One region of the Bacillus methanolicus genome, then DNA from elsewhere that is predicted to be linked to it. Evidence: riboswitches for the same ligand, from Rfam matches in the RefSeq annotation. Region 1 holds a riboswitch; the other holds the start of a gene.
What was found. Region 1 has a riboswitch for S-adenosylmethionine ahead of C0966_RS00395 (trans-sulfuration enzyme family protein). Riboswitches for the same ligand answer to the same signal wherever they lie in the genome.
Positions count from the first base shown of each region.

Region 1 (5,620 bases):
CCTTTGAAGAAATTCCGGTCGCCTGATAAAAAGCCTGGTCTAAATCATTTATCAGATCACGAACCGATTCAAGCCCAACAGACAAACGGATCAATTCTTCACTGACACCTGTTTTCTTAAGATCTTCTGCACTCAACTGCTGATGTGTCGTTGAAGCCGGATGTATAATGAGTGACTTCGCGTCCCCGACATTAGCAACATGGGACCATAAAGCTATATGGTCGATTACTTTTTTACCCGCTTCCCGGCCGCCTTTAATTCCGAAATTCACAATTGAACCAAAGCCGTTTCTCAAGTATTTTTTCGCAAGTTCGTGAGCAGGGTGGTCTTCCAGGCCAGGGTATGATACCCACTCTACTGCCGGATGAGATTTCAAAAATTGAGCAACCTTTAACGCATTTTCAGTATGTTTTTCCATCCGAAGATGAAGCGTTTCAAGCCCTTGCAGCAACAGGAATGCATTTTGCGGGCTTAAGCAAGAACCAAAGTCCCTTAACAGCTGAACTCTCAGCTTTGTACTAAAGGCTAACGTTCCAAAATCATTTGCATATCTGATGCCGTTGTAGCTTGGATCAGGTTCTGTGAATCCAGGGAATTTTCCGTTATTCCAGTTGAAGCGCCCCCCATCAATAACAAGGCCGCCAATCGCTGTACCGTGTCCGCCAATCCATTTAGTTGCCGAGTGAACGACAATATCAGCTCCCCATTGAATCGGTTTGCAAATGTATGGGGTGGCAAACGTATTATCTATTATCAATGGAATTCCATTTTCATGCGCAATCTCTGCCACCGCTTCAATATCTAAAACATGAAGGCTCGGATTTCCGATAATCTCTCCATATAGAGCTTTCGTTTTTGGTGTAATCGCTTTGCGGAAATTTTCCGGATCTTTTGGATCGACAAAATGAACATTAATTCCGTATTTCGGAAGTGTAACGGCGAATAAATTATATGTACCACCGTAAAGATTGGATGCTGCAACAATTTCATCACCTGCCTGAGCAATATTCATAATGGATAAAGCAATTGCTGCCATTCCTGATGAAGTGGCAACTGCTGCTACTCCGTCTTCAAGCAGGGCAATTCTCTTTTCGAGGACATCGACTGTTGGATTTCCTATTCTTGAATAAATGTTTCCAGGTTCATCGAGCGAAAATAAGCTCTGGGCATGTTCGGTGTTATGAAATACATATGAGGTTGTTTGGTAAATCGGAACAGCCCGAGAACCGGTTGTTGGATCCGGTGATTGCCCTCCATGTAAAAGAATCGTCTCTACATCGTACGTATCATATTGTTTTGCCATTGTTTTTTCCTCCTAAATATAATTATTTTTATTGGTTTAGTAGGTTTAATACTTACATTTATTTGTGTTTTTTTACTATTCCGAAATCTATTTACGAAAAAACCCCCTCTTCATAAGAAGAGGGGGTTCCTCCTCTTATCTTTCAGACAATGAATTGTCTGCAGGAATTGGCACCTTTTCAAGCATTGCTTGAAGGTTGCCGGACTTCATCGGGCCTGATCCCTCCGTCACTCTTGATAAGAGATTGCTGATATTCTAATTTTAATCAATTAAAATATTAATTCGTTAACTTTATAAAGGATTATAATTTAGTTTATGAATCAAGTCAAACATAATTTTTCATTAAACAGAATTTTCAATCGCTTTTTCGAACACTTGAATGATGTCTTCCGGATGTTCAATTCCGACTGATATACGGACAACTTCTTTCGTGATTCCTAATGCTTCTCTTGCTTTAGGAGGCAGAGCACGGTGGGAAGTTGACATCGGATGTGAAACAGTCGTTTCCACTCCGGCAAGCGTCGGAATAATTTTCACCCAAGAAAGTGCACGGAAAAACTTATTTACATCCACTATTTTCGATAGCTCGATTGTGACGATCGCCCCAAAGCCTTCTTCTGAATGGTCAAAAGGATAGTATACTTTAGCCACATTTTCATTTGTCTTTAGAGCTTCGGCCAGCTTCCTGGCATTCTGAGACTGGCTTTTCATTCTTAAAGCGAGAGTTTTCAATCCACGGCATGTAAGCCACGCTTCAAACGGACTGACATTCGCACCGAGATTCACCACTTTTTTCCGTGCTTTGGCAACCATCTCTTCTTTGCCGACAACCACACCGGCCGTAATATCACTGTGTCCGCCAATATATTTTGTCGCACTATGAATAACTAAATCTGCCCCTAGTTTATAAGGATTGCAATGGTAAGGAGATGCAAATGTGTTATCAACAATTGTGACAAGATTGTACTTTTTGGCAAGATCCACAACAGCTTCAAGATTTTCAACTCTCAACAGCGGATTCGTAATTGACTCTGTGTAAAGGAGCTTTGTATTAGACTGAATCGCCTGTTCAACCTGTTGAAGGTCTGAAAATGGTACAAAAGTGGTCTCAATTCCAAGTTGGTTCAATTCATTTTTTAATAAATGAAAGCTTCCTCCATACAGGTCATCTGCAGCAACAATGTGATCACCGCTCTTAACTGCTGACAGCACCCCGGCAAGAATCGCTGAAATCCCGGAAGATGTCGCAACACCTGCTGGAGCCCCCTCGATAGCTGCCACTGCTTCACCGAGTTCATCAGTATTCGGATTGCCCGTACGGGTATATAAGTAGTTGCCTTCTCCCTTGTAATATCGTTCAAGATCATTAAGATCGTCAAACGTAAACGCGGAAGTTTGATAAATCGGGGTAACTTTACTTTTGATCGGGAGTTTTTGTTTTTTTACACTGTGCAATAAATTCGTTTCAAACCTCTCCGTCAACATTTCCACCTTCTTCAAAAAAATTGAAACTTTATCGAGGCTCATATTATGTAGAACAAATCAGATCCAAGCGCCCGTTACCTTCCACCTATATAGGTGAGGAACTACGGGTGATTAGAACATGATAATAAAAAACCTCTTCACAAAGAAGAGGCGTAAAGTTCATATCCTCCTCTTATCTTCCAGAACTTCTGTCTGCAGGATTTGGCACCTTTGCAATGAACCATGCAGGTTGCCGGGCTTCACAGGGCCTGTCCCTCCGCCTCTCCTGATAAGAGTATAATTTCTAAAATTCATAATATTAGCTGGAGTATAACAAAAAACGAGTTGATTCGTCAACTGGGTTTTTAAGATTAAAAGAGGTCCGTTTGAACGAATCCTCTTTCGGTGCCCATCAGTTAATCCTCGGGATTGTTTTGATTTTTTTTGTTTTTTGGTGAAGTAAATTCGACCAACTCTTCACTCGGATTGTTTCCTTTTTTCGCATTGTTGTTTCTTTGTGCGTTTGCATTTGCCGGTTTTGTACGTCCCATTGCAGCTCGACTCCTTTACTAATTTTCAAAAGTAGTATTGGTTTTTCGTTTGTTTATTATTCCCGGCAAGCGTTTCCTAATTAAGTGATCTTTTTGCTTCCGTTCCTTGTCATAGCAATATTTTTGCTTCGCTGTAAAGCAGATTCCGTAAAATATATAAAAGCGATTTTTTCGATATTACAGCGATTCTTTCAATTTAATTGCGATTTTTCGGATATTATTGCGATTATTTTAATTTAACTGCGATAATTCGGGTATTATTGCGATTTTTTCTATTTTACAGCGATTCGTTCACTTCGCCATAAAAAAGCTAGGCGCCTTGCTGCCTAGCTTTTCATTTCTTTTTTCGCATGATCGTCGGTTATTGCTCCTTTATAAAAGACTTTTTTATGAACAGGTATTTTCAACTCTTTAGCGAATTTCTTTAATTCCCGCTCTTCCCTGTCTGTCACAAACGAAATGACAGTGCCGCTTTCGCCAAATCTACCGGTTCTCCCTGAACGGTGCACGTACTGGTTCAAGTCTTTCGGAAAGTCGAAATGAATCACATGTGTAATCCCTTTAATATCAAGGCCTCTCGCTGCCACAACCGTTGCCAGCAGTAAATTACTTTCTCCTGTCCGGAAATTTTTTAATGCTTTTTGGCGTTCGATTTTATTCATCTCACTGTGCAATTTCTCTGCTTGGAGTTCTTTGTAGTGAAGTTTTTCTGCAAGCACCTGTAAGTTGCCGATATCCTTAACAAAAACAAGTGCTTTTATCCCTTTTAGCCGTGCGGCTTTCTCCAGTAATTTGATCTTATCTCGCTGCTCCGAAACAAAATAAATATGTTCAACATTCGAGGAGCCGATTGTTTCATCCTTTTTCACGCGAATGACTTCAGGATCGTTTGCAAGATCCTTTGCCGCTTCTTCTGTTTTGGATGCAAGTGTTGCTGAAAAAAGTGCGATCTGCCGGTCACTTAACGTTGTTTTAATGATATTTTTAACGGTATCGGCATGTTCAGGAATAAGAAGCTGGTCGCCTTCATCAAGAACGACCATCTTTACTTCATGCATTTTCAGCTTTTTCTGTTTGATTAGTTCAAATGTACGCCCCGGTGTGCCAATCACAACATGAGGATTTTTCTTTAATTTTTCAAGCTGCCGCTTCAAGTTGGCTCCCCCAATAAAGGAAGCGCCTCTTATTCCGCTTCCTTCAGACCACTTTTGGAATTCACCTAAAATTTGCATTACAAGTTCCTGAGAGGGAGCCAAAATCACAGCTTGTACGCTTTTTTTATTCGGATCGATTTTATGAAGCAAAGGCAGCAAATAGCTAAGTGTTTTTCCCGTTCCAGTCGGGGATTCTGCTATCACATCTTTTCCTTGTAAAATAAGCGGAATCGCCTGCTTTTGGATTGATGTTGGATTTTCAAAGCCTGATTTATTCCATGCTTCTTGTATAAACGGTTGTAATGTTGCAATGATTGATTGTTTTTCTGACATGTAGGATCTCCTTATGAATATTTTATAAAGAGTATTATTCCACATCTTTTTCAATATCGAAAGGAAGAGTTTAAAAAAGAGTGCCTTATAAAAAGCACTCTTTCCTCGAACTTAAGAATTTATTTTTGCAATCCGGCTAAAGAAACTACTGCTTCTTTAATTTGCTTTGTGCTTTCCAGAGGAGAAGCGGCCATGCTGATGGCAGATATGACAGAGACGCCATCAGCACCGGCTGCGACAACTTGTGCGGCATTCTTGGCATTTATACCGCCAATCCCGACTGCCGGGATGTCGATTCGCTTCTCTCGAAGTAAACGGAGCATGGCGGTGCCCTGTACTTGTTTAGCATCTTTTTTTGTTTCTGTCGGGAAGATAGGGCCAATGCCGACATAATCAGCGCCCGCTTGAATTGCAGCCTGCACTTCTTCGAGATTGTGAGCGGAGACGCCGAGGATTTTATTGCCGATTTTTTGCCGGACAGAATCTGCGGATTCATCCTCCTGGCCAATATGGACCCCATCGGCATCCAATTCAATTGCCAGGCCGACATCGTCATTTACAATAAATGGCACACCGTGTTTTTTGCAAATGCTTTGAACTTTCTTGGCAAAATCTTTTTTCTGTTCTCCGGTCAAAGCTCCGTTTCCTTTTTCGCGGAACTGAAACAAAGTCGCCCCTCCCCGAAGGGCTTCCGTTACAACTTCAAGAGGATCTTTTAGACAATTGTTGCTCCCCATTATAAAATAAACTTTTAACAGCTCCCGCATATTCTCTTTTGAAATTCCAGCCATGATATCACCTTTTTTCAGATACTA
Region 1 covers NZ_PNFF01000001.1:95,404-101,023, reverse strand. Annotated here, with positions in the region: gene C0966_RS00400 (PLP-dependent aspartate aminotransferase family protein) at 1-1,303, opposite strand, end outside; SAM riboswitch class I at 1,436-1,546, opposite strand; gene C0966_RS00395 (trans-sulfuration enzyme family protein) at 1,646-2,788, opposite strand; SAM riboswitch class I at 2,958-3,063, opposite strand; gene C0966_RS00390 (hypothetical protein) at 3,184-3,318, opposite strand; gene C0966_RS00385 (DEAD/DEAH box helicase) at 3,645-4,805, opposite strand; gene thiE (thiamine phosphate synthase) at 4,925-5,596, opposite strand; gene thiD (bifunctional hydroxymethylpyrimidine kinase/phosphomethylpyrimidine kinase) at 5,601-5,620, opposite strand, start outside.

Region 2 (5,620 bases), 450 kb from region 1:
ACTTCTTCCTTTTCGTAAATGGGAACCCAGCCTTCTGTTGTAACAAAAATTCTTACTGCAACCACTTTACGGTCATCTGAAAGAGTGAAATAGTGGCGGGTATTTTCTGGAACGGAAATTAAATCTCCGGGATTTAAATGCACTTCAAAGAAGTTGTGGTCTTTTCCTTGAATAATAAAAACTCCATGACCGCTGACAATAAATCGGACTTCATCATCTGTATGATGGTGTTCTCTTTGGAAATTTTCGAGCAGCTGTTCCAGATTAGGTGTATGTTCTGCCAGAGAAATAACATCCTGAGCTTTATATCCTCGGCGGGCAGAAATGTCTTCAATTTCGGTTTTAAAAACTTCAAGAATTTGTTCTTTTTCTTCATCTGTTAATAAATATTTTTCTCGAAGATTGGATGGAAGCTTTGATATATCCCATTGCTCATAAATTACTCCTTGATTTTCTAAAAATACAGCTACATCCTCTTGAATTTCAATTTTTTCTCCACTGTTTTGCAAGACTATGTACGCCATTTTTCATTCTCCTTTCATTTTTTAGACAACTCTTAACTGTTGATATGACTTATATTCAAGAAGCTTTAATTGATAACGGAATAAAAATTCCGACGCTTCCAGAATTTTTTTCGCTTCAAATGCATTTCTTCCCCAGACAGTAATGCCGTGGTTTCGAATTAATACAGCCCCTGTATCCTCTTTGACGTGCTCAGAAAATGTTCTTGCCAATGTTGGAATATGGGCATGATTATGAATAATCGGAAAACAAAGTACAGCGTCATCCTCCCATATATCAAACGCTTTGATTAATTCCTGACCTTGAAATTTCACTTCACCTTTATCACCGTAAATTTCGGAAATGACATTGTTATCAACTGTATGCACATGCAAACTGCATCCAGCATTCGTCTTTTTGTAAATTTCTACATGAAGCAAAGTTTCAGCTGATGGCTTTAAGTGAGTGTTTTCTACCGGCCGACCGTTTTCGTCAACAAGAAGAAAATCCTCTTCCGTACGTTTTCGCTTGTCTTTGCCGCTTGCTGTTACAAGAAATTGCAAAGGTTTGTCACTAACCTTAATTGCGAGATTCCCGCTCGTCCCCATAAACCAGTCTCTTTCCGCCAATTCATCTTTTACATCAGCAAGCTCATTCCATCTCTCAGCCAACAAACTCATGCTCTCACCCCAATCATCTTTTTAATAGATTCTATACAATCAAAAAATGTTTCAAATGAATCAAATCGAATACCTAGTTCCCGGCATTTATCCTCTAAAAAATCCCGGGCAAGAACGTAATCAGCCTGTTTAGCTGCTTCTAAATCCGTGATCGAGTCGCCAACCACAATTTTATAAAATCTGTTTCCTTCCAGTTTTCTGATAACGGAAGGCTTGCAGCAGCCGCAACCATTTGAACAATAATCATCACAGCTGTACGGCCATAGAATCTCAATATTTTCCCCGCTGAAATCAGCTCCGTTGCAATATAATCCTGCAAAAGGTCCAAATCTTTTAAGAATTGGTTCTACAAAAAAATCAATTCCGCCGCTAACAATAAATAATGGAATATCATGTTCATTAAGAAAATCAATGAACTCTTGAAATCCGGGGCGAATAGAGGCATTCTGAACAGTAAAATGGGCAATTTTATTTCTTAATCTGCTTGGGAGAAGGGAAAACATCTTCCCTACTCCCTCTTGGTTTGTAATTTCCTGAGCTAAAATTTGGTCCTTCACTTGAATCCACTCAGAAGGAGCGAAATTTTGCATAATCGAAATTATATTATCTTTTTCCGTAATCGTTCCATCAAAATCACAAAATACGGCAAATTTTTTCATACGTTCACCTCGAAGGAACCCCATAAATCAATTGCCTTTCTAAGTTCTGGAAAGGTCTCCGCGCTTTCGGATAGTGATTTGCCGGAAAGAACTGCATCAATTGCCTGCCTGAATGCAAGTCCTCCTCCCTTTGTGCCATCCGGATGTCCGTGAACACCGCCGCCTGCATTGATAATGCTGTCAATTCCAAAATCCTGTACAAGAAGAGGCACCAAGCCTGGATGAATGCCTGCTGAAGGAACCGGAAAGCTCGGCTTATAGTCTTCTCTTTCTCTTAAAGCTACAGCCATCGCAAGTGCCTTGTCTCTTTCAAGTGCAACCGTCCCATACGGTGAAGGAAACAAAGAGAAATCGGCTCCCGCATAGCGGGTTAGCTTACCGAGTAAAAGCGAATGAGACAAACCGTAGTAAGGTGATGAGGTGATCGCGCCGCTGAATGCCGGGTGAGCCATAATCGGGAGGGCAATGTTATCATCTTCCCGAAGCTCTTGAAGAATGTCCAAGCCATAGGAAAACACATTAAACAGCAATATGTCTGCACCCAATTCCGCAGCCTTTCTTGCCTGATCACGAAGCTTTGACGAACGCCCTGTTAAATTGACTGCATACAATGTCCGGTGCCCGGTTGTTTCAAAAACATCAAGGAGAGCTTTTTTCCCTTCAGTTATTCGTTGTTCAAATGGCGTCAGCTCATTTTCAAACAGTATTTCGTCATCTTTCACAATATCGACTCCGCCTTTTGCCTGTTCCTTTAGCTGGAATAGCAAATAATTAAGATCCCGGCCAATTAAGCCTTTGAAAATACTCATGACGAGCGGCCTATCGTACACATTTAATTTTTCACGGATGCCGGGAATGCCGAATCGCGGTCCGGGAAAAGCTTTTTTTAGCTCGCTGCTAAACTGTAAATCCAGCAGTTTTATTTTTCCATCCATTGATAATTTTCCGAAAACAGTTGTTAATATGGCTGGAATGTCAAATGAAAAATTCACTGTCGGATAGGCAATTTTAATCAAAGCTTCCGTTTCTTTTTGAGCTCCCCCGGGTGCCAGACCTTCTACAGAAACGACTCTCCCCTTATGTTTTTTGAGCTGATTTTTTTCGAGTTCAGGCAAATTGGTCCAGGAACCGACTGTTAGCCCAAGGGCAATTTCTTCCGCTTTTTTTTCAGGGTCATGTTTGGAGTCAAACACTAAGTACGTCGCAATGATTTCACTCAATTGGAATCTTCCTTTCATGGAAACTGGTTAATACTTACGAAAAATGTTTATTTTTGTTTATCAGGAGTTTACTCCCGTTCAAGGTGCATTTGCTCCCATTCGGCAGGCATCGATATCCTTAAGACTGGTCGATAAATTCAAAAACCGGTTGATAACCTCTTTCTTACGCAACAAAAAAACCTCTTCGACAAGAAGAGGTTAGTGCTGCAAACTAAGATCTTCTCATCTTTCAGCTATTGCTGCAAGAATTAGCACCGTGCTTATAAAATAAGTCGGTTGCCGGGCTTCATTGGGCTCGTCCCTCCGCCTGCTCTTGATAAGAAAACAATATTTGGTTCATATTCAATTTTTTACGCGCTAGATTTATTTGGATTATCGCAGGAATATTTTGATTTGTCAATCCATCATTTTAAAAAATTTTTAAAGCTTTAATTCGCTCAACTGCTTCTAAAAGTCTTTCTTCAGAAGTCAGTAATCCTGCTCTGACATAGCCTTCTCCATGCTTGCCAAAGCCAATGCCCGGCGCAACGACGATATGCGCTTTTTCAAGAAGATAATCAGAAAATTGTTCTGATGTAAAGTTATCCGGCACTTTCAGCCAGGCAAAAAATGATCCTTTTGGAGCTGTTACGTTCCAGCCTATTGACCTTAACCCGTTAATCAAAACATTTCGTCTTGACTCGTACATTTTGTTCAGTTTTTCTACACATTCCTGAGACTCTGTCAACGCAGAAGCTGCGGCCTCCTGAACTGCTCCAAACAAGCTGACATACAAGTGATCCTGTAAAAGGTTAATGGCAGAAATCACACTTTCGTTTCCAACCGCAAACCCGACCCGCCATCCTGCCATGTTATAAGTTTTAGAGAGTGTGTAAATTTCAATACCGACATCTTTTGCACCTTCAAACTGCAAAAAGCTTAGCGGCTTTTGTCCGTCAAAGCCGATGGCTCCATATGCAAAGTCATGAACAACACAAATATCATTTTCCTCGGCAAACTTGACAGTCTGTTCAAAAAATTCTTTTGTCGCCGTTGCCCCGGTCGGGTTATTCGGGTAATTCAAAAACATTAATTTTGCTTTTTTTGCATCTTCTTCCGGCAGATCGGCAAAATCAGGAAGAAAGTCGTTTTCTTCACGGAGCGGCATGGTGATCATCTCAGCACGAGCCAATACAATCCCTGACCAATAATCCGGGTATCCCGGATCAGGAACGAGAGCGGCATCCCCCGGGTTTAACAGACATTGCGGAATTTCAACAAGCCCGGCTTTCCCGCCGAACAATATTGCCACCTCTTTGTCCGGATCCAGTTCCACCCCGTATTCCCGTTTATAAAATAACGCAGCTGCTTGTTTTAAATATCGAAATCCCTGAAATGGTGAATATTTATGGTTCACAGGGTTTGCTGCAGCTTGCTGAAGTTTTTTCACAATATGTTCAGGAGTCGGCTGGTCAGGGTTTCCCTGGCCTAGATTAATGACATCATAGCCTTTCTCAATATATTGGTTTGTTTTTTTTACAAGCGAAGCAAAAAATTGTTTCGGAAGGCTGTTTAATAAATCAGATTGGGAGAAATGTTTCATCGTTACACCTACAATCAGAAATTATTTTCATTTTATAAAATTGTTGAAATTCTAGTCAAAAATAATATAACGTAAATGTAAGCTTGTAAAGAATAAAATTTTTCAAACAGGGTGAAGGTCATGAAATTAACTATAGCATGTATTCAGATGGATCTTGCCTTCGGCGATCCGAAAAAAAATTTTCAATCTGCGGAAAATCTTATACAAGAAGCTGCTGCAAAAAAACCGGATATAATTCTTCTTCCGGAATTATGGACTACAGGATATGATTTGACTCGAATCAATGAAATAGCCGATGAAAATGCTAGTGAAACAACTGTTTTTCTGCAAAATGCAGCAAGAAAACACGGGATCCATTTTGTTGGTGGCTCCGTTGCAAACAAAACCTCTGAAGGAGTCTTTAACACGCTTTTGATTGTCGACAAACACGGCAATAAAATTCACGAATACAGTAAACTCCACTTATTCAAGCTGATGAATGAACATCTTTTTTTGACCCGCGGAAAATCAAAAGGTTTATTTCAGCTTGAAAACAGAAAATTTGCAGGGGTAATTTGCTACGATATTCGTTTCCCGGAATGGATCCGCACTCATACTGCGGAAGGTGCAGAAGCATTGTTTGTTGTGGCAGAATGGCCTCATTCCCGACTTTCCCATTGGCGAAGCCTCTTAATCGCACGCGCAATCGAAAATCAATGTTTTGTCATTGCCTGCAACCGTTCCGGGCAAGACCCGAACAATACATTCGCGGGTCATTCCATGATTATTGATCCGTGGGGGGAAATCATTGCAGAAGCCGGAGAGCAGGAAGAAATTCTTGTTGCCGAAATTAATTTGAGCGAGACAGAAAAGGTTCGGAAAATGATCCCTATTTTCGAAGACCGAATGCCGGACTTTTATTAGGAAATTTGAAAAAATATTGACATATCTATTTTTTCACTGTTATTATTTCAATCAAACGAATTTTACAAAAAAACA
Region 2 covers NZ_PNFF01000001.1:549,087-554,706, reverse strand. Annotated here, with positions in the region: gene C0966_RS02835 (1,2-dihydroxy-3-keto-5-methylthiopentene dioxygenase) at 1-524, opposite strand, end outside; gene C0966_RS02830 (methylthioribulose 1-phosphate dehydratase) at 546-1,181, opposite strand; gene C0966_RS02825 (2-hydroxy-3-keto-5-methylthiopentenyl-1-phosphate phosphatase) at 1,178-1,840, opposite strand; gene mtnW (2,3-diketo-5-methylthiopentyl-1-phosphate enolase) at 1,837-3,060, opposite strand; SAM riboswitch class I at 3,280-3,383, opposite strand; gene C0966_RS02815 (pyridoxal phosphate-dependent aminotransferase) at 3,470-4,642, opposite strand; gene C0966_RS02810 (carbon-nitrogen family hydrolase) at 4,763-5,545, shown strand.
Region 2: it holds a riboswitch for S-adenosylmethionine, as region 1 does, so the genes downstream of both, mtnW (2,3-diketo-5-methylthiopentyl-1-phosphate enolase) here and C0966_RS00395 (trans-sulfuration enzyme family protein) in region 1, are expected to answer to the same signal.